DNA from 4 places in the Pantoea sp. C2G6 genome. Region 1 is predicted to be linked to each of the others. Evidence: predicted binding sites of a transcription regulator. Region 1 holds the regulator's gene; each other region holds the start of a gene.
The links. The regulator PurR, encoded in region 1, represses purine synthesis genes. The targets are predictions, from matches to a motif close to CANGCAAACGTTTGCNTG.
Positions count from the first base shown of each region.

Region 1 (4,646 bases):
CGTGCCAGCCTGAAACGCAATCCGTTTCATCCGTTCGCCACCTTTGACACCGCGGCCCTGAGCGGCCTGGTGCTGGGACAGACGGTGCTGGCGAAAGCCTGTATCGCGGCGGGGATGGCGTTTGACAGCAATCAGGCGCACTCGGCGCTGTATGACACCCAGCAGACGGCGCTGCTGTTCTGTGAGCTGGTGAATCGCTGGAAACGTTTAGGCGGCTGGCCACTTCCGTTGGCGGCGGAAGCGCCGGAAGCCGATGCATCCGCATAAGGGATGCCATAATGAGAAAGGCCGACATGATGTCGGCCTTTTTTTATTCTGCTTCTTTAAATTTTTCTGCGGTCTCTTTGATCAGCGACTGCAATTCACCACGCTGTAACATCTCAACGATGATGTCACATCCGCCGACCAGCTCGCCATCGACCCACAGCTGCGGGAAGGTTGGCCAGTTGGCGTATTTCGGCAGCTCTGCACGAATGTCAGGGTTCTGCAGAATATCCACGTAAGCAAAGCGCTCACCACAGGCTGACAGCGCCTGTACCGCCTGAGCAGAGAAACCGCAGCTTGGCAGTTTCGGGGAACCTTTCATATACAGCAGGATCGGGTTTTCTGCGATCTGGCGCTGAATTTTTTCTACAGTACTCATAATTGCCTTCCTTAATTCGTTACTTCGTGTTTGTTTATTGTAGCGACTTCGCCGCGTGACTGAAAACGAGATTTTGCTCACTGCCCGATTAAATGACCCGCATTGCTAAGTTGTGGCAGGCCGGGCATGAATTCTCCTTTATTAACAGCTGGTAACAGTTTAATAATTCGTAATAATTTCGCTGATATAAGAGACTGAAAATGTTCATTTTCAACACTATTATGGCGGCTGCAAAGATTAATAAAAAAAGACATAACAGTTTTTAAAAAAACTGGACTAGAATGGCTTCGGCGCTGATCCTGGATCAGATTATTCTCACCCTTGTCGCGGTGCGTAGTGGCCCTGACAACTCAACTTATCAACGGACTATGCGTTTAATCATTACGCTTTTTATGCTGGCCTTTGCGCAACTGTTCTTTAATGTCGCCGCTGCGTCACCGCACAAGCCGGTGAACCTCAGTACGCATAAAGCAGAGAAAAAGAGTGCGCGTGACGATGAGCGCCGCAAGCGCCGTCCTGTCAAAACAGCGGCGAAAAAGAGTCGCCTCAGCCCGGTTCAGAAAACAAAAACCAAAAAACAGAAAAAAGTTGAACTGACCGCTCAGCAGACCCCCGCTCACAAGACCTCGCTTAAAACCGCCAGCAGCACAAAGAACAAGAAACGCTATGGCCACCAGCGTCCGCTGAAAACCGCCGACCTCAACAGCGCGGAAACCGGCACCATCAAAATGAATAAATCGCACCGTCAGCGCTATCAGAAGGCGCGCGAAACGGCGATGACCAAGCTGATGGGTCAGCTGGGTAAACCCTATCAGTGGGGCGGCACCTCCCCGCATACCGGCTTTGATTGCAGCGGCCTGGTCTGGTACGCCTATAAAGATCTGGTGAAGTTTAAGATCCCGCGCACCGCCAATGAAATGTATCACCTGCGTGACGCCGCACCGATTAAGCGCGAATCGCTGGAAAAAGGGGATCTGGTTTTCTTCCGCATTAACGGTCGCGGTACCGCTGACCACGTCGGCGTTTACCTGGGTAACGGCAAATTTATCCAGTCGCCTCGTACCGGCAAAGATATTCAGATTAGCGCGTTAGGGGAAGATTACTGGCAGCGCCACTACATTGGTGCCCGTCGGGTGATGACGCCAAAAACCATTCGCTGAGTGGATAAACAGCCAGAAAAGAGAGCCGGGGTGAAAACCCCGGCTTTTTTTATCAGTGCAGAATAGCGGTAAAACTAAAGGCTACAATCATCAGCAGGCAGCCGACGGTGGTCATCAACGCCAGTTTAAGATCGGTACTCATTGATTACTCCTTAGTCACACAGTATGTAGGGATATAGCATTTTCCCACAGGGACCGGTAAAAATCTCGTTTTATCCGGTCAGCCTTGTTAGAATCCCGCCTTTGTTGCGCAACGCGCGCAACCCCGATTCCGTTTGCTCGCTTTTCCAGGCGCTATTTACCCGCCAGACGCCTGTTTACCGGCCAGAAAAGAGGCATGATTGCAGGAAAACCCCCTGGGCAGACGCAAACGTTTAACATTACGCTTATCAGCGAGTTAGATAAGCACTGGAGTCCGATTTTCATGGCAACAATCAAAGATGTGGCAAAACGCGCCGGCGTCTCAACGACCACCGTTTCGCACGTCATTAATAAAACGCGCTTTGTGGCGGAAGAGACGCGCAACGCGGTCTGGCAGGCGATTCAGGAGCTGCACTACTCACCCAGCGCCGTGGCGCGCAGCCTGAAGGTGAATCACACCAAAACGCTGGGCCTGCTTGCCACCTCCAGCGAAGCGCCCTATTTCGCTGAAATTATCGAAGCCGTGGAGAATCACTGCTTTGACAAGGGCTACACCCTGATCCTCGGCAATGCCCATAACGATCTGCAAAAACAGCGCGCTTACCTCAGCATGATGGCGCAGAAGCGCGTCGATGGCCTGCTGGTGATGTGCTCTGAATACCCGGACGATCTGCTGAAGATGCTGGAAGAGAACCGTAATATTCCGATGGTGGTGATGGACTGGGGCGAGTCACGCGCCGACTTTACCGACACCGTGCTGGATAATGCCTTCCAGGGCGGCTATCTGGCCGGCCGTTATCTGATTGAGCGCGGCCACCGCGATATTGGTGCTATCCCCGGTCAGATGGAGCGTAACACCGGCGGCGGACGCCATGCCGGTTTTCTGAAAGCGCTGGAAGAAGCGGGGATTCAGCCGCGTCCCGAATGGATCGTGCAGGGTGACTTTGAGCCGGAGTCGGGTTATCAGGCGATGCAGCAGATTCTGTCGCAGAAACAGCGTCCGACCGCGGTGTTCTGTGGCGGCGACATTATGGCGATGGGCGCGATTTGTGCCGCCGACGAGATGGGCCTGCGGGTGCCGCAGGATATTTCGGTGATCGGCTATGACAATGTGCGCAACGCGCGCTATTTCGCCCCGGCCCTGACCACCGTCCATCAGCCGAAAGCCCAGCTGGGTGAGAAAGCGCTGGATATGCTGCTGGACCGTATCACCAGCAAACGCGAAGTGTCACAGACGATTGAAGTGCACCCTACCCTGATTGAACGCCGTTCGGTCGCGGATGGTCCGTTCCGCGACTATCGCCGTTAATCCTCGCTCAGCCACTCCTGATTAAGCGTCTGCGCATCACCCAGGTAGTTCAGCAGCCAGGCGGTTGCCGGGGATGCGCGATCTTCCGCCCAGCTGACGCAGCAGGGGCTGTCAGGAAAGGCCACCGGCAGCGTCAGCTCAACCAGATCGCCGCTGTCGAGCAGCGGTTTCGCCAGATGACCTGGCACCATCGCGACGCACAATCCCGCCAGCAAACAGTCCAGCCCGGTCTGCCATTCCGGTACCACCAGCCGGCGCTGGTTATCCAGCGTCCATGTCATCCGGCGCGGCAGCGCGCGGGAGGTATCCTCCAGCACCAGCGACGGCCAGCTGCGCAGCGTATCTTCATCGATCTGGCTGGCCTGCGTCAGCGGATGATGATGCGCAACCACGCAGCGCCAGTTGAGCTTCCCCATATCGCGGAAGGCGAAACGTCCGCCAACCGGGATCGCCTGGGTCGCGCCAATCGCCACTTCAACCCGGCCATCCGCCAGCGCATCCCAGACGCCGTTAAACACTTCATAGCTGATGTGCAGCTCCATATCGGGGAAATGGCGATAAAAATCTTTCACCAGTTGCCGGGTCCGCTCGGGTTTCACGATGCAGTCAATCGCCAGGCTTAACTGGCCGCGCCAGCCGTTAGCCAGCTGCTGACACTGTCGGCGTGTGGCGAGCATTTTTTTGATGACGCTGCGCCCTTCACGGACAAAATGCTCGCCCGCAGGCGTTAATACCACCTCCCGATGCTGGCGTTCAAACAGCGGCACCGCCAGCCAGGTCTCCAGCTGGCGCACCGTATAGCTGATGGCAGAAGGGACGCGATGCAGCTCCTGCGCCGCCGCGCTGAAACTGCCACCGCGCGCCACTGCGTCAACCACCTCTAATGCATATTCCGACCACATAATCTGCCTTCAAAAATTTTAACAGCAATCGGCAAATATTAGCGTTTCACAGCCGCAAACGCACCTTTTACACTCTGCCGCGTTTATCCTGCAAAATGAGAAGCACATGTTACCGACCAAAGGATTTATGCCCTATCTTGCTCTGCTGAGCATGCTGGGCTTTTTAGCCACTGATATGTACCTGCCCGCCTTCGGTGCGATGCAGCAGACCTTTAACAGCTCGCCGGGTCTGATCAGCGCCAGCCTGAGCCTGTTCCTGGCGGGCTTTGCCTGCGGTCAGCTCTTCTGGGGGCCGCTCTCCGATCGCATCGGGCGCAAGCCGGTGCTGCTGGCCGGGCTGACGCTGTTTGCTGTCGGCTGCGCCGGGATGCTGTGGGTGAGTAATATCTATCTGATGCTGCTGCTGCGTTTTGCGCAGGCGATTGGCGTCTGCGCCGCCGCCGTAAGCTGGCAGGCGCTGGTGGTCGATCGCTATCCGGCGGCGCGCGCCA
Region 1 is NZ_JBGMNJ010000001.1:531,389-536,034, reverse strand. It holds gene rnt (ribonuclease T) at 1-267, shown strand, start outside; gene ACCW71_RS02575 (Grx4 family monothiol glutaredoxin) at 311-646, opposite strand; gene ACCW71_RS02570 (C40 family peptidase) at 1,012-1,803, shown strand; gene ACCW71_RS02565 (YnhF family membrane protein) at 1,856-1,945, opposite strand; gene purR (HTH-type transcriptional repressor PurR) at 2,228-3,253, shown strand; gene punR (DNA-binding transcriptional activator PunR) at 3,250-4,155, opposite strand; gene punC (purine nucleoside transporter PunC) at 4,262-4,646, shown strand, end outside.

Region 2 (4,646 bases), on a different contig from region 1:
CGACAGATGGCTGGTCATTTTGTACGGTGGACGGGCGACCCCGGCTTCGCTGCTATCGATATGCGCATTCCCCAGACTATCGTTGACACGGCACAGCAGTTTGCTGACAAACGCCGTGGACGATTTCTTGCCGCGCGCACCCTGCTGGCGCAGCTGATGCTGCGGGTGTATGGCATCAATGAACTACCGCGTTTAATCACCCAGGCGAATGGACGACCCGCCTTTGCCGACCGCGAGCTGCCCGATTTCAGTATCGCCTATGCGGGCAATACGGTGGGGGTACTGCTGGCGCAGGAGGGCGGGCGTGCCGGGCTGGATATGGAGATTGTACGCGCGCGCAGCCGCCAGACGCAGGAGCAGCTGCTTCAGGGGTTAACCTCCGGCGAAATTGCCTGGGTCAACGCCCAGCAGGATTTTGCCGAAGCGGTGACGCAAATCTGGACGCTGCGCCAGAGCATCCTTAAGCTGACAGGCGAGGGCGATCAGGGGCTGGATTCGCTGCGGCTGCTGCCGGGCGCAGGCCGGCTGCGTTCATCCTTCAATCCCGACATTCAGGTGATCTGCGATGCGGAGCCGATGCTGGTCTGGTCCTGCGCGCTCTCGCCCGCCGCCCGGAGTCTGCATCTGTGGGAAATGGACAATACGCTACAGTGGCGCGCACTACGCGAAGTGGAGATGGGGAAATCGGATGTCGGGCCACACGCCCTGCGGCTGACCAGCCTGCCCGCTGAACGCAGCGCGCATCCTGAAGTCTGAAAACGCCGCAGCCGGTGGGCTGCGGCGCTCTGTATTAATGCGCGTCGATAAAAACAATCTTCAGCACAAACAGCAGGGCGACAATCACCACGCACGGGCTGATTTCACGCCAGCGTCCGGTGCCCAGCTTCATCACGCAGTAAGCGATAAAACCCAGCGCAATCCCTTCGGTGATCGAGAAACTGAACGGCATCATCGCAGCGGTAACAAAAGCAGGCACCGCTTCGGTTAAGTCATCCCAGTGCACGCGCGACAGGCTGGCGGTCATTAATACCCCAACATAGATCAGCGCGCCCGCGGCGGCGTAGGCGGGCACCATCGCCGCCAGCGGTGACAGGAACATCACCAGCAGGAACAGCAGGCCGGTCACTACCGCCATCAGGCCGGTACGACCGCCGATCGCCACGCCGGAGGTGCTCTCAATATAGGCGGTTACTGACGAGGTACCCGCCAGCGCACCACTCACCGAACTGATACTGTCGACATAGAGCGCCTGCTGCATGCGCGGAAAGGTGCCGGTCTCGTCGGTCAGGCCCGCTTTGTCGGTGACGCCGATCAGCGTGCCGGAGGAGTCGAACAGATTGACCAGCATAAAGGAGAAGATCACCCCAGCCATACCGATGTTAAACGCGCCTTTAATATCCACCTGGCCGACCACCGACGTAATCGCGGGCGGGGCCGAGAACAGGCCGACAAACTTCACGTCGCCCAGCATCCAGCCGATGGCGGTGGTGATCACCATCGAGATCAGCACGGCGGCGTGGATATTACGCGATGCCAGAATGGCGATAATAAAGAAGCCCAGCGCGCCCAGCAGCACGCTGTGTGAGGTCAGATTGCCCACCGCCACCAGCGTATCGGGATTCGGCACGATGATACCGGCGTTTTTCAGCCCCATCATGGCGATAAACAGCCCGATACCGGCGGTAATACCCACGCGCAGGCTGACGGGAATATTGGCTATCATCCAGTAGCGAACCCGCAGCAGCGTCAGGATCAGCAGCCCTACCGCGCCCCAGAAGATTGCGCCCATCCCGACCTGCCAGGAGTAGCCCATCGCCCCGACCACCACAAAGGCGAAAAAGGCGTTCAGCCCCATTGCTGGCGCCAGCGCCACCGGCAGATTGGCGAACAGCCCCATCAGAATACTGCCGAACGCGGCAATCAGGCAGGTGGTGACAAACACGGCCTGGGTATCCATCCCGGCCACGCCGAGGATCTGCGGATTGACGAAGACGATATAGACCATCGTCAGAAAAGTGGTGATACCCGCGATCACTTCGGTACGCACCGTGGTGCCATGTTCATGCAGCCTGAAGATGCGCTGCAAAAGGCCTTGCTTGCTCATGCCATCCATCCAGAAGAAAAAATCATCGGCGCGTATCCTGGCGATTTTATCGGGCCAATACAATGATTTTTCGCAACCGTTTGCCACTCTCGCAATCTGCGCTCAGTGCGGTAGAGTGTGGAGCGCCCCTTCATGCAAAGGAAAGAGTCTGATGTCAGTAGAATGTGTCTTTTTTGATTGCGATGGCACGCTGGTGGACAGTGAACTGCTCTGCACCCAGGCCTATGTCAACACCTTCGCCCGTTACGGCCTTGAGCTGTCGCTGCAACAGATGTTTGAGCAGTACAAAGGCGTCAAACTCTACGACATCATTCGTGATGTCGGTGAGGCGCACCAGGTTACATTGCCGATGGAAGAGGTGGAAACCGCCTATCGGGCCGAGGTGGCGCGTCTGTTCGATGAACAGTTGCAGCCGATTGCCGGTGCGAAAGCGCTGGTGGAGCAGATCAGGGTGCCGATGTGCGTGGTGTCGAACGGTACGGTGAAAAAGATGCAGCACTCGCTGGGCTTAACCGGCATGCTGCCGCTGTTTGCCGATCGCCTCTACAGCGGCTATGACATTCTGCACTGGAAGCCCGATCCGGAGCTGATGTATCACGCGGCGGAACAGATGCAGGTGCCGATTGAGCGCTGTATTCTGGTGGATGATTCTGAAGCGGGCGCCCGCGCCGGGATCGCCGCCGGAATCCCGGTGTTCTACTACTGCGCCGATGCGCATAACCCCGAACTCGATCATCCGCTGGTCACGCGATTCGACAACATGGCGGAACTGCCCGCGCTGTGGCGCGCCCGCGGCTGGCAGCTGGTGTAGCACCGCCGGTCAGCTGACGAAGTGACGTTTATCGATGCGTTTCAGCGCTATCGCCAGCAGCAGACTGCCGCCCAGCGTCAGGCCAAAGACCCAGGGCAGGTCGAGCCACGGCCGCGACATGTCATCGTAGTGATGGGTGCGCAGATAGTGGATAAACAGCGCGTGGAAGCCGTAGATCGGCAGGGAATAGCGGGCAATCAGCGCTAAACCGGGCAGCGTGCGCTGGTTCAGCGCGTTTTTAAACACCAGCAGCAGGCTGATCGCCGCGATAAACACCAGCGGCCCGCAGTAGAGATACCAGGTATCGTTAAAGGCTCCGTTGACGATCAGCGCCTTTTTCGTCCCCAGCGTGATGCCAATTACACAGGCGATAAACAGCCCGGCGGCCAGCGGCGTCAGGCCGCGCTTCGCCGTCTCCATGGTGCCAATCGCCCGTCCCAGCAGCGCGTAGAGCAAGTAGTAGATGCTGTCGCCGCTGACATAGAGATTCACCGGCAGAAAGTGAAACGGCCCCAGCGACTGGCTGACGGTGTTCGGATTGGCGAGCACCACCAGCACCAGCACCAGCAGCGCCACATAACGCGCCTGCACCGTTTTCACCTGAATCAGCGGCGAAAACAGATAGATGCCGATCAGCGCAAAGAAGAACCACAGGTGATAAAACACCGGCTTCTGCAACATCTTCAGAATCGAGCGCCCTTCGCTGATTGGCGTCAGCCAGGTGATGTAGGCCAGCGACACCGCGCTGTAGAACAGCAGGCAGAGCACCAGCCGGAGCATATGGCGCGGCTGAGCGCTGCGCTCACCAAAAAAGAGGTAGCCGGAGATCATAAAAAACAGCGGCACGCAGACGCGCGACGCGGAGTTCAGCAGGTTAGCCACATCCCAGGCGGCACCGGTCACCGCCATCGGTCCGGTGATATACCAGGTGGTGGTGTGGATGACGATCACCATCAGGCAGGCGACCGCGCGTAAATTATCGATCCAGTAAATCTTTTGCGGCATGGCGTCCTCTTGCGCATCGCTTCGTGCGCAAAAGGGTAGTCAAAGGCGACGGCAGCAACAACCACCGCCCGCAGGATTCGGAGCCATCTGTACGTCAGCGCCCTGCACCACCGCGAAACGCGCCGGTCGCGGCTGGGATTTACGGCTGCACATCGCGCGGTCAAAGGGTATACTGTCGGCCTCTTTTTTTAATCTAACCGAAGCGCGTGCACACTCAACATGCAAAAGTTTGATACCAAGACCTTTCAGGGCCTGATCCTGACCTTGCAGGATTACTGGGCGCGTCAGGGCTGCACCATTGTCCAACCGCTGGACATGGAAGTGGGCGCTGGCACTTCACATCCGATGACCTGCCTGCGGGCACTCGGCCCGGAGCCGATCGCCGCTGCCTACGTGCAGCCATCACGCCGTCCTACCGACGGTCGCTACGGTGAAAACCCGAACCGTCTGCAACACTATTACCAGTTCCAGGTGATCATCAAACCCTCACCAGACAACATTCAGGAGCTCTATCTCGGCTCACTGAAAGAGCTGGGCATGGACCCGACGGTGCATGATATTCGCTTTGTGGAAGATAACTGGGAAAACCCGACGCTGGGTGCCTGGGGACTCGGCTGGGAAGTGTGGCTCAACGGCATGGAAGTGACGCAGTTCACCTACTTCCAGCAGGTGGGCGGCCTGGAATGTAAGCCGGTGACTGGCGAGATCACCTACGGTCTGGAGCGT
Region 2 is NZ_JBGMNJ010000014.1:89,954-94,599, forward strand. It holds gene ACCW71_RS16800 (4'-phosphopantetheinyl transferase family protein) at 7-756, shown strand; gene ACCW71_RS16805 (NCS2 family permease) at 791-2,104, opposite strand; gene yieH (6-phosphogluconate phosphatase) at 2,256-2,915, shown strand; gene ACCW71_RS16815 (acyltransferase) at 2,925-3,920, opposite strand; gene glyQ (glycine--tRNA ligase subunit alpha) at 4,140-4,646, shown strand, end outside.
Region 2: a site for PurR is predicted at 2,174-2,191, ahead of ACCW71_RS16805 (NCS2 family permease). Genes of this name have one in related genera too.

Region 3 (4,646 bases), on a different contig from region 1:
AGATGTTTGCATGTGGGCCAGTCCCCTGAGCCGATATTTCAAAAAAACAGAATGTGACGCTCCACAACCTGTGAGCATGCTCGGTTCGTCCGAGAAGCCTGATGGTTGTGACGGCATGTTCACCTTGAACCAAGGGTTCAAGGGTTACAGCCTACGGCGGCATCTCGGAGATCTCCCTTCCTGTAGTTCTGGTAGTCCTGCTTTTTTCCCCTGATCGACATGTTATAGTGGCTGCCAGGCGACTTATCGGGCGGGGAAATCATGTCTGAACCTTCAATGACACAACGTCAGGCGATACGCCAGCATGTGCGCCATCTGCGTCGGGCCTTAACCGATGAGCAGCAGGCGCTGGCGGCAGAACAACTCGCTGAACACGCTCTCAATTACGCCCCGCTGGCGGCGGCCGATAACATCGCGCTGTTTCTGTCGGTTGATGGTGAACTCAATACCCGCCCGCTGATCGCCCGACTCTGGCATCAGAAAAAAACGATCTTTCTGCCGGTTTTACACCCCTTCTCACCCGGTAATCTGCTGTTCCTGCGCTACTCTCCCGACACCCAACTGGTGCGCAATAAACTGCGTATTCCTGAGCCACCGCTGGACATCCGGCAATTGATCACCCTGGATCAGCTGGATGTGATGATGGTGCCACTGGTGGCCTTTGATCAGCAGGGACAACGGCTGGGAATGGGCGGTGGCTTCTACGATCGCACACTGCATAACTGGCGGCAGCACGGTTTTCTGCCGGTGGGTCTGGCGCATGATTGTCAGCGGGTGGAGAGCCTGCCGGTGGCTGAGTGGGATGTGCCTTTGCCGGCGGTACTGACGCCGTCCAGACTCTGGCAGTGGGAGTAGAAGAGCAGATCGGAGACTTTGCAGCCACCGCAGGGGGTGCTATCAGCGCCACCTGCGGTAGATATCGCTTAGTAAAGCAGGCGGGCGCGGATGGTGCCCGGAATCGCCTTCATCAGCTGCAAGGCTTTGTCAGCCACTTCCGGCTCAGCATCAATGTCGATAACCACATAGCCCATAAACGGCGAGGTTTGCAGATACTGAGCGGCAATGTTGATGCCCTGCTCGGCGAAAATCTGGTTAATGGCGGTCAGCACGCCAGGACGGTTTTCGTGGATGTGCAGCAGACGACTGGCGCTGGCACCATGGATCGGCAGTGATACTTCCGGGAAGTTAACCGCGGAGAGTGTTGAACCGTTATCGGAGTATTTCGCCAGCTTGCCTGCCACTTCAATACCGATGTTCTCCTGCGCTTCTTCCGTCGAGCCGCCAATGTGCGGTGTCAGGATCACGTTATCGAACTCGCTCAGCGGAGAGATAAAGGGATCGCTGTTGGTGGCTGGCTCGACCGGGAAGACGTCGATAGCCGCGCCGCCCACCTGCTTGCTGGCCAGCGCCTCACACAATGCCGGAATATCCACCACCGTACCGCGCGAGGCGTTAATCAGTAGCGCGCCAGGCTTCATCTGCGCCAGCTGCTCCGCACCGATCATATCCTGCGTCGACACGGTTTCCGGCACGTGCAGGCTGACAACGTCGCTCATATTGAGCAGGTCGGCCAGATGGCGAACCTGGGTGGCGTTACCCAGCGGCAGCTTGTTTTCAATATCGTAAAAGAAAACATGCATCCCCAGGCTCTCTGCCAGCACGCCCAGCTGCATCCCGATATGGCCATAACCGATGATGCCGAGTTTTTTACCACGCGCTTCAAACGAGCCTTTGGCGTTCTTGTTCCAGATGCCGCGGTGTGCTTTGGCGTTGGCTTCCGGGATGCCGCGCAGCATCAGTAGCATCTCACCAATCACCAGTTCCGCCACCGAGCGGGTATTCGAGAACGGCGCGTTGAACACCGGAATACCGCGGCGCGCTGCCGCCTGGAGATCGACCTGGTTGGTACCGATACAGAAACAGCCAACGGCGACCAGCTTCTCAGCCGCCGCGAAAATCTCCTCAGTGAGCTGGGAGCGGGAACGGATACCGATAAAGTGGGCATCGCGGATCGATGCTTTTAACGCATCGGAGTCCAGCGCGCCTTTGTGGAATTCGATGTTGGTGTAGCCCGCAGCCCGCAGGTTCTCCAGCGCGCTCTGATGGACACCTTCCACCAGCAGGAACTTAATCTTATCTTTTTCCAGTGATACCTTTGCCATTTCCCAATCCTATTCAGCATTCAATGAGGAGTACCATAAGCCAGCCTTCTGTCAAAATATCAAAAAATTCGCGTCGGGCAATACAAACGATTGCCCGGCTGCCAGCACGCCACAGCCTGGCAACCGCACATTGCCGGACAAAATCATGAGGTCGGTGATGATGGAAGAACGAACCGGAGGTGGATGACGCTTATGTGACATAAGTCACCAAATTTCACCCCGCGGAGAAAAGATGATTTGCAGGTAAAAATAACCGGCGTCCGGGCGACGCCGGACAGATCATTTTTTGATGGTTTTAACCCCATCCGGTCCGCCAATCAGGGCAATATCGGCACCGCGTGCCGCAAACAGACCGACGGTGACCACGCCCGGCAAGGCGTTAATGGTTTTTTCCAGCTCAATGGGATCGAGAATTCGCAGGTTGTAGACATCCAGGATGACGTTGCCGTTATCCGTGACCACATTCTGACGATACTCAGGCAGGCCGCCCATTTTGACCAGCTCACGCGCCACATAACTGCGCGCCATCGGGATCACCTCAACCGGCAGCGGGAAACGTCCCAGCACGTCGACCTCTTTTGAGGCGTCTGCGATACAGATAAAGGTCTGCGCCACCGCCGCCACAATCTTCTCGCGCGTCAGCGCCGCGCCGCCGCCTTTGATCATCTGCATCTGCGGGTTGATCTCATCCGCACCATCAACATAGATCGACAGCTCATCAATCTCGTTAAGATCGAACACCTGAATGCCCAGGCTTTTCAGCTTCTGGGTTGACGCATCCGAGCTGGAGACTGTTCCCTCAATCTTGTGCCTGACCGTGGCAAGCGCATCGATAAAGTGAGCAGCGGTCGATCCGGTGCCCACGCCAACAACGGTTCCAGGTTGCACATAATCGAGTGCAGCCCAGCCAACGGCTTTTTTCAGTTCATCCTGGGTCATGGTATGTTTAAAACCTGTGCGACAACGAAGTGCGCGTAGTATAAAACAAGGCCCGCTGAAAATGCGCGGCTGACCGTCATCGATTTATCGCTTTGGAAGCCAGCCCACAAAAAAGGAGTGCCCTCCGCGGTGACACTTTTGTGGCATAGTAACGTCCACCCTGAAGGAGAGAGAAGAACAATGAAACGCCCGGATTATCGAACGCTTCAGGCGCTGGATTCAGTGATTCGTGAACGCGGATTTGAACGTGCCGCACAAAAATTGTGTATCACCCAGTCGGCGGTTTCACAGCGTATTAAGCAGCTGGAGAACCTGTTTGGTCAGCCGCTGCTGGTGCGCACCGTGCCGCCGCGTCCGACCGAACAGGGTCAGAAACTGCTGGCGTTGCTGCATCAGGTGGAGTTGCTGGAGGAGGAGTGGCTGGGCGATGAGAACAGCGGCACCACCCCGCTGCTGCTCTCGCTGGCGGTTAACGCCGACAGTCTGGCGACCTGGCTGCTGCCGGCGCTCAAGGATGTGCTGGCTGATTCGCCGGTGCGCCTGAATTTACAGGTTGAAGATGAGACCCGCACCCAGGAACGTCTGCGGCGCGGTGAAGTGGTGGGAGCGGTGAGTATTCAGCCTCAGCCGCTGCCAAGCTGTCTGGTGGATCAGCTCGGCGCGCTCGACTATCTGTTTGTGGCGTCGCGCGACTTCGCCGATCGCTTTTTCCCCAACGGCGTCACCCGCTCTGCCCTGCTGAAAGCGCCTGCGGTGGCCTTTGACCACCTTGATGATATGCATCAGGCGTTCCTGCAACAGAATTTTGATCTCTCACCTGGCAGCGTGCCCTGCCATATCGTGAACTCTTCTGAAGCCTTTGTGCAGATGGCGCGACAGGGTTCGACCTGCTGCATGATCCCGCACTTGCAGATTGAGCGTGAACTGGCGAGCGGTGAGCTGATCGATTTAACGCCGGGCCTCTGCCAGCGCCGGATGCTTTACTGGCACCGTTTTGCGCCGGAGAGCCGGCTGATGCGGCGGGTGACCGACGCGCTGATTGCGCATGGTCATCGGGTTCTGCGTCAGGATGAGGTCGCAGCCTGAAAATAAAAACGGGGCCTGCGCCCCGTTTTGCTTTATGGCGTCGCGGGTTTCAGCTCAAACACCACATCAACCTGATCGTCAAAGTTAATGCTCTGCTGATCGTAGGTTTCCTGTGCCGAAGTCTCCGGGGCAGCGGAGGCCTTAAACATGCGGTTCATCGGCATCGGCTGATAGTTGGCGACCTGATAACGGATGCTGTAGATCGATCCCAGCTTCGCGTTAAAGCCCTCAGCCAGCTGCGAGGCCTGCTGAATCGCATTTTTAATCGCGGCCTTACGCGCCTGCTCTTTATAGCTTTCCGGGTTTGCCACGCCTAACTCAACGCTGCGCACCTCGTTCAGACCTGACTTCAGCGCGCCATCCAGCAGGTCATTCAGTTTATCCAGCTGACGCAGAGTCACCTGCACCTGACGCACCGCCCGATAGCCTTTCAGTACCGATTTGCCCTCTTTGGTATAA
Region 3 is NZ_JBGMNJ010000002.1:485,937-490,582, reverse strand. It holds RNA gene ssrS (6S RNA) at 1-175, shown strand, start outside; gene ACCW71_RS05645 (5-formyltetrahydrofolate cyclo-ligase) at 262-855, shown strand; gene serA (phosphoglycerate dehydrogenase) at 924-2,162, opposite strand; gene rpiA (ribose-5-phosphate isomerase RpiA) at 2,442-3,101, opposite strand; gene ACCW71_RS05630 (LysR family transcriptional regulator ArgP) at 3,282-4,187, shown strand; gene ACCW71_RS05625 (oxidative stress defense protein) at 4,220-4,646, opposite strand, start outside.
Region 3: a site for PurR is predicted at 2,242-2,259, ahead of serA (phosphoglycerate dehydrogenase). Genes of this name have one in related genera too.

Region 4 (4,646 bases), on a different contig from region 1:
CACAGCTCGACATTAGGATCGGCCGTCGCCTGATCGACTGAGGTTTGCAGGATGTCGGGCAATTGCAGCCCCAGCATCAGGAACACCATGCCGTTAAACACAAACTCCAGCATCTGCCAGACGCTGTTGGCACGCAGGCGCATCGCCAGCGGAGCCTGACGGATAATCCCGGAGCGGGTAATGGTCATCCCCGCGGCCACCGCCGCCAGGATGCCCGACACCCCCAGGTGTTCGGCAATCAGATAGGAGGCGAACGGCAGCAGCAGCAACAGCACTGTCTGGGTGGCCGGATCGTCACCACTCCAGCGGCTCAGCAGACGCAGCGATTTACCGTAGAGCCAGCAGACCGCCACACCGGCAATCAGGCCGCCAATCGCCACTTTCAGGAACTCAACCGTGGCGCCACCCCAGGTAAACACCATGGTGCCCATCGCGACGGCCACGGCGAATTTCAGCGACACCAGGCCCGATGCGTCGTTCATCAGGGCTTCGCCCTGCACAATCGACATGATTTTCTTGGGAATGCGCCCTTCACCCACAATGCCGGAGAGCGCCACCGCATCGGTCGGCGACAGCACCGCCGCCAGCGCAAAGGCGGGGATCAGCGGAATGCCCGGCACCATCCAGTAGATCAGATAACCGATGCCGACCACGGTAATCAGCACCAGCACCAGCGCTAAGCCAATAATTTCCCGGCCATGATGCAGAAACTCACTGATGGGGGTTTTCCAGCCATCGGCGAACAGCAGCGGCGGAATAAACAGCACCAGAAAGAGTTCCGGGTCAAAATCAACATGCAGACCGAAAGTTGGCCAGGCCATCATCGCACCCGCGGCGATCTGGACCAGCGGCAAGGGGATCTGAAAAGGCAGAATACGAGCCGCGACGCCTGACAGCGACACGACCAGCGTCATGATGAGAATAGTAAAAAAGATTTCCATGCTTTCCTTAGGCGTCGTTTCTTTCACTCATTGTCTGAGCGCTAAAGTGTAAAACAAACCGGCAGGAAGATGGTCAGCTTCGCGTGCGACGCGGGGAAAAAAGTGGAAAATACCGGACGCGCCGCGGCACGCCCGGTCAGACAGTCAGATCGCCCAGCCACCGGCGTAAAACGCCACCAGCGCAGCGGCAATCACCACGGTGCCGACATTGAGCTTACGCCATTCACCGGCAAACAGTCGCCCCACCACCAGGCTGGCGAAGCCGATCATAATGCCGGTCACAATGTTACAGGTCAGCACGATAATCACCGCGGTTAACAGGCCCGACATCGCATCGACAAAATCATTAAAGTCGATTTTCGCCACGTTGCTGAGCATCAGCAGCCCCACATACATCAGGGCTGGTGCGGTGGCGTAGGCGGGCACCAGATAAGCCAGCGGCGACATAAACAGGATCAGCAGAAACAGCAGGCCGACCACAATCGCGGTCAGACCGGTTTTACCGCCCGCCGCGGTTCCCGCCGCCGATTCGATATAGACCGCCGCCGGCGACGCGCCAACCAGACCGGCAAACAGGCTGCTGAGGGAGTCGGTGGTCAGCGCCCGGCCACCGTTGATAATCTGGCCCTGCTTATCCAGCAGGTTCGCCTGACCCGCCACGGCGCGAATGGTGCCGGTGGCGTCAAACACCGCCGTCATCACCAGCGCCAGCACGCTTGGCAGCACCACCGGCTGCATCGCCCCCACAATATCCAGGCTGAACAGCAGCGACTGACCGCCAGCATCCCGCAGGCTCGGCAGCGCGAACAGCCCCTGATAAGTCACCGCCGGATCGAAGATCAGCCCGAGCAGCGAAATCGCGATAATCGTCAGCAGAATGCCGCCCGGCACCCGCCGCTTCTCCAGGCCAAAAATCGCCGCCAGCCCCAGCAGCGTCATCATCACCGGGAAGGTGGTGAAGTGACCCAGCGCCACCGGCAGACCCGGTGCCGGGTTTTTTATCACCAGGCCGACGCCATCCGCCGCGATCAGCAGCAGAAACAGGCCAATCCCGACGCCGGTGCCGTGCGCCACGCCCATCGGCAGGTTACGCAGGATCCAGGCGCGTATGCCGGTTACCGAGATCAGGGTAAACAGCAGGCCCATCAGGAACACCGCCCCCAGCGCCACTGGCACGCTGATGTGCTGACCCAGCACCAGGCTGAACGCGGTAAAGGCGGTCAGCGAGATGGCGCAGCCAATCGCCATCGGCAGGTTGGCCCACAGCCCCATAATGATTGAGCCAAAGCTGGCGACCAGACAGGTGGCGACAAATACCGCGGAGGGGGAAAAGCCCGCTTTGCCGAGCATCCCCGGCACCACGATCACCGAGTAGACCATCGCCAGAAAGGTGGTGAGTCCGGCCAGAATTTCCTGACGCACGCTGCTGCCACGCAGGGATATGGAGAACCAGGCGTCCAGTTTTCCACTGGCCGGGCGTGATTCAGTTGACATAGTTGAGCCTCAAAAATTTTTGTTGTGTGAAATGCGCTGCGGCCCTCGCGCTCCCTGGAATTAGCGGGTAAACGTGACGGACTGGCCGGGCTAAGCCGCCAGGCAAACGTTTACCTTGCCGCAGATAGTTGGCCGTCAATCGACCGCCAGATAAAAAGGCAAACGATTATCCGGCCTTTACCGGCACATTTTCAACTGTCAGAGGGAGATTATTCAGCATAAAGATCAGGCGCGGGCCACGGCAGAGGCGGCGGAACCGGGCTGGCGTCCTGAAATCACAGATATTTTTGCGGCAGTGGACAGCGGCGCAGCCGGGATAAAACCGGGTGCGCCGGACGAAGAGAGCGTTAACCCGGCAGAGAAATTTCACCGCCCTGGGCGATGGCCCGCTGCCAGGCGGCGCGCTGCTGCACGGTTTGCAGCCACTGCTCCGTGGCGGGCATCTGGGCTAAACCGGCTCGTCGCGCCAGCGCCAGCAGGGGGAAGCTCATCTGAACATCGGCGATGGTGAGGCGCTGACCGGCAAACCACGGATTCGCCGCCAGATGCTGTTCGATCATCTGCATATGGGGCTTCAGCTGTTTATCGATAAAGGCTTTCTGCACCCCTTTACCAAATGCCGCCCCCACCGGACGCAGCAGCCACGGCACCGGCGCTTTGCCCATCTGACCAAAGATCAGCTTCATCACCAGCAGCGGCATCAGCGACCCTTCGGCGTAGTGCAGCCAGTAACGACACTGCAAACGCGCCTCTTCATCGGTGACGGTCAGCCGCGATTCATGGTCATATTTCTCTGCCAGGTATTCGAGGATGGCACCCGACTCCGCCACCACCCGGTTTCCGTCGGTGATCACCGGGGATTTGCCCAGCGGATGGACCTTTTTAAGCGCCTCCGGTGCCAGCATGGTCGGTTCGCGCTGATAGCGCTTAATCTGGTACGGCACTTCCAGCTCTTCCAGCAGCCACAGCACCCGCTGCGAGCGCGATTGTTCAAGATGGTGAACGGTGATCATCATGATTCCCTGTGTTTTAACCTCCCTCCAGTATAGACGTCACTCCGCGTCAGGATGTTTATCGTCCTGTTCCGGGTCGAGCAGCACCGCGCCGGAACCCTGCTGACCCAGCCGGTCGCCGGGATTGCGCAGCGGGCAGTCGCGCATCGACAAACAGCCGCAGCCAATACAGCCATCCAGGTCATTGCGCAGGCGGGTCAGGGTTTCAATGCGCTTGTCCAGCTCCTCGCGCCAGTGCTGCGTCAGCGCGTCCCACTCCAGCGTCGACATCCGCTTATTGGGCGGGATATGGTCCAGGCTCTCGCTGACCGTTGCCAGCGGGATGCCAATACGCTGGGCAATCTTGATAATGGCGACGCGCCGCAGCACGTCACGGCTGTAACGCCGCTGATTGCCGCTGTTGCGGCTGCTGAAAATCAGCCCTTTGGTTTCATAGAAGTGCAGCGCCGAGACCGCCACACCGCTGCGGCGCGCCACTTCACCCGGCGTTAACACCGGTTTGGGATAGTTGCGTTCTTTTTTCATCAGGCTCTTTACCTCAAGTTAACTTGAGGAATTATACTCGCTCTCCATCAAAACGACTAAACTCCCTTTATCACTGATTAAGCACCAGAAGGATGAGGCCATGATGCAAGAAGAGATCATTCATTCCCTGACGCACTGGATTGACGAGAACCTCGATAAAAGCCTGTCGATAGATGAGGTGGCCGCCAAATCGGGCTACTCGAAATGGCATCTGCAACGTATGTTCCGTACCGTGACGAAACAGACGCTGGGTGGATATATTCGTGAGCGCCGTCTGACGCTGGCCGCGGAGGCGCTCTGCCAGACGCAGCGTCCGGTGTTTGATATTGCGATGCAGTATGGCTATGACTCGCAGCAGACCTTCTCCCGCGTGTTCCGTCGTCAGTTTTCCCAGACGCCTACCGCCTACCGTCACGCCATGCGCCGTCAGGCGATTCAGCGCCCTCGCCTGCTGAACTATGGCCGCAGCGACGGCATGGCCAGCTTCACCCAGCGCACCACTGGCGAGTGCTGTCCGGTCCGTTAAACGTCAGCTGCGCCCCTTCGCGGGCGCAGCGGGCTGAATGCTCCGCTTTTCTTTCTGCTCAGCTCTTCCCCCGCCCCGATCTGCCATACCAGAGTCAAATTTTGTTCAATATTTAAGAAACCGCTGATATAATGTGACCCAAGTCAC
Region 4 is NZ_JBGMNJ010000013.1:56,639-61,284, reverse strand. It holds gene ACCW71_RS16095 (Na+/H+ antiporter) at 1-941, opposite strand, end outside; gene ACCW71_RS16090 (NCS2 family permease) at 1,086-2,435, opposite strand; gene ACCW71_RS16085 (glutathione S-transferase family protein) at 2,783-3,448, opposite strand; gene soxR (redox-sensitive transcriptional activator SoxR) at 3,488-3,973, opposite strand; gene soxS (superoxide response transcriptional regulator SoxS) at 4,074-4,499, shown strand.
Region 4: a site for PurR is predicted at 2,535-2,552, ahead of ACCW71_RS16090 (NCS2 family permease). Genes of this name have one in related genera too.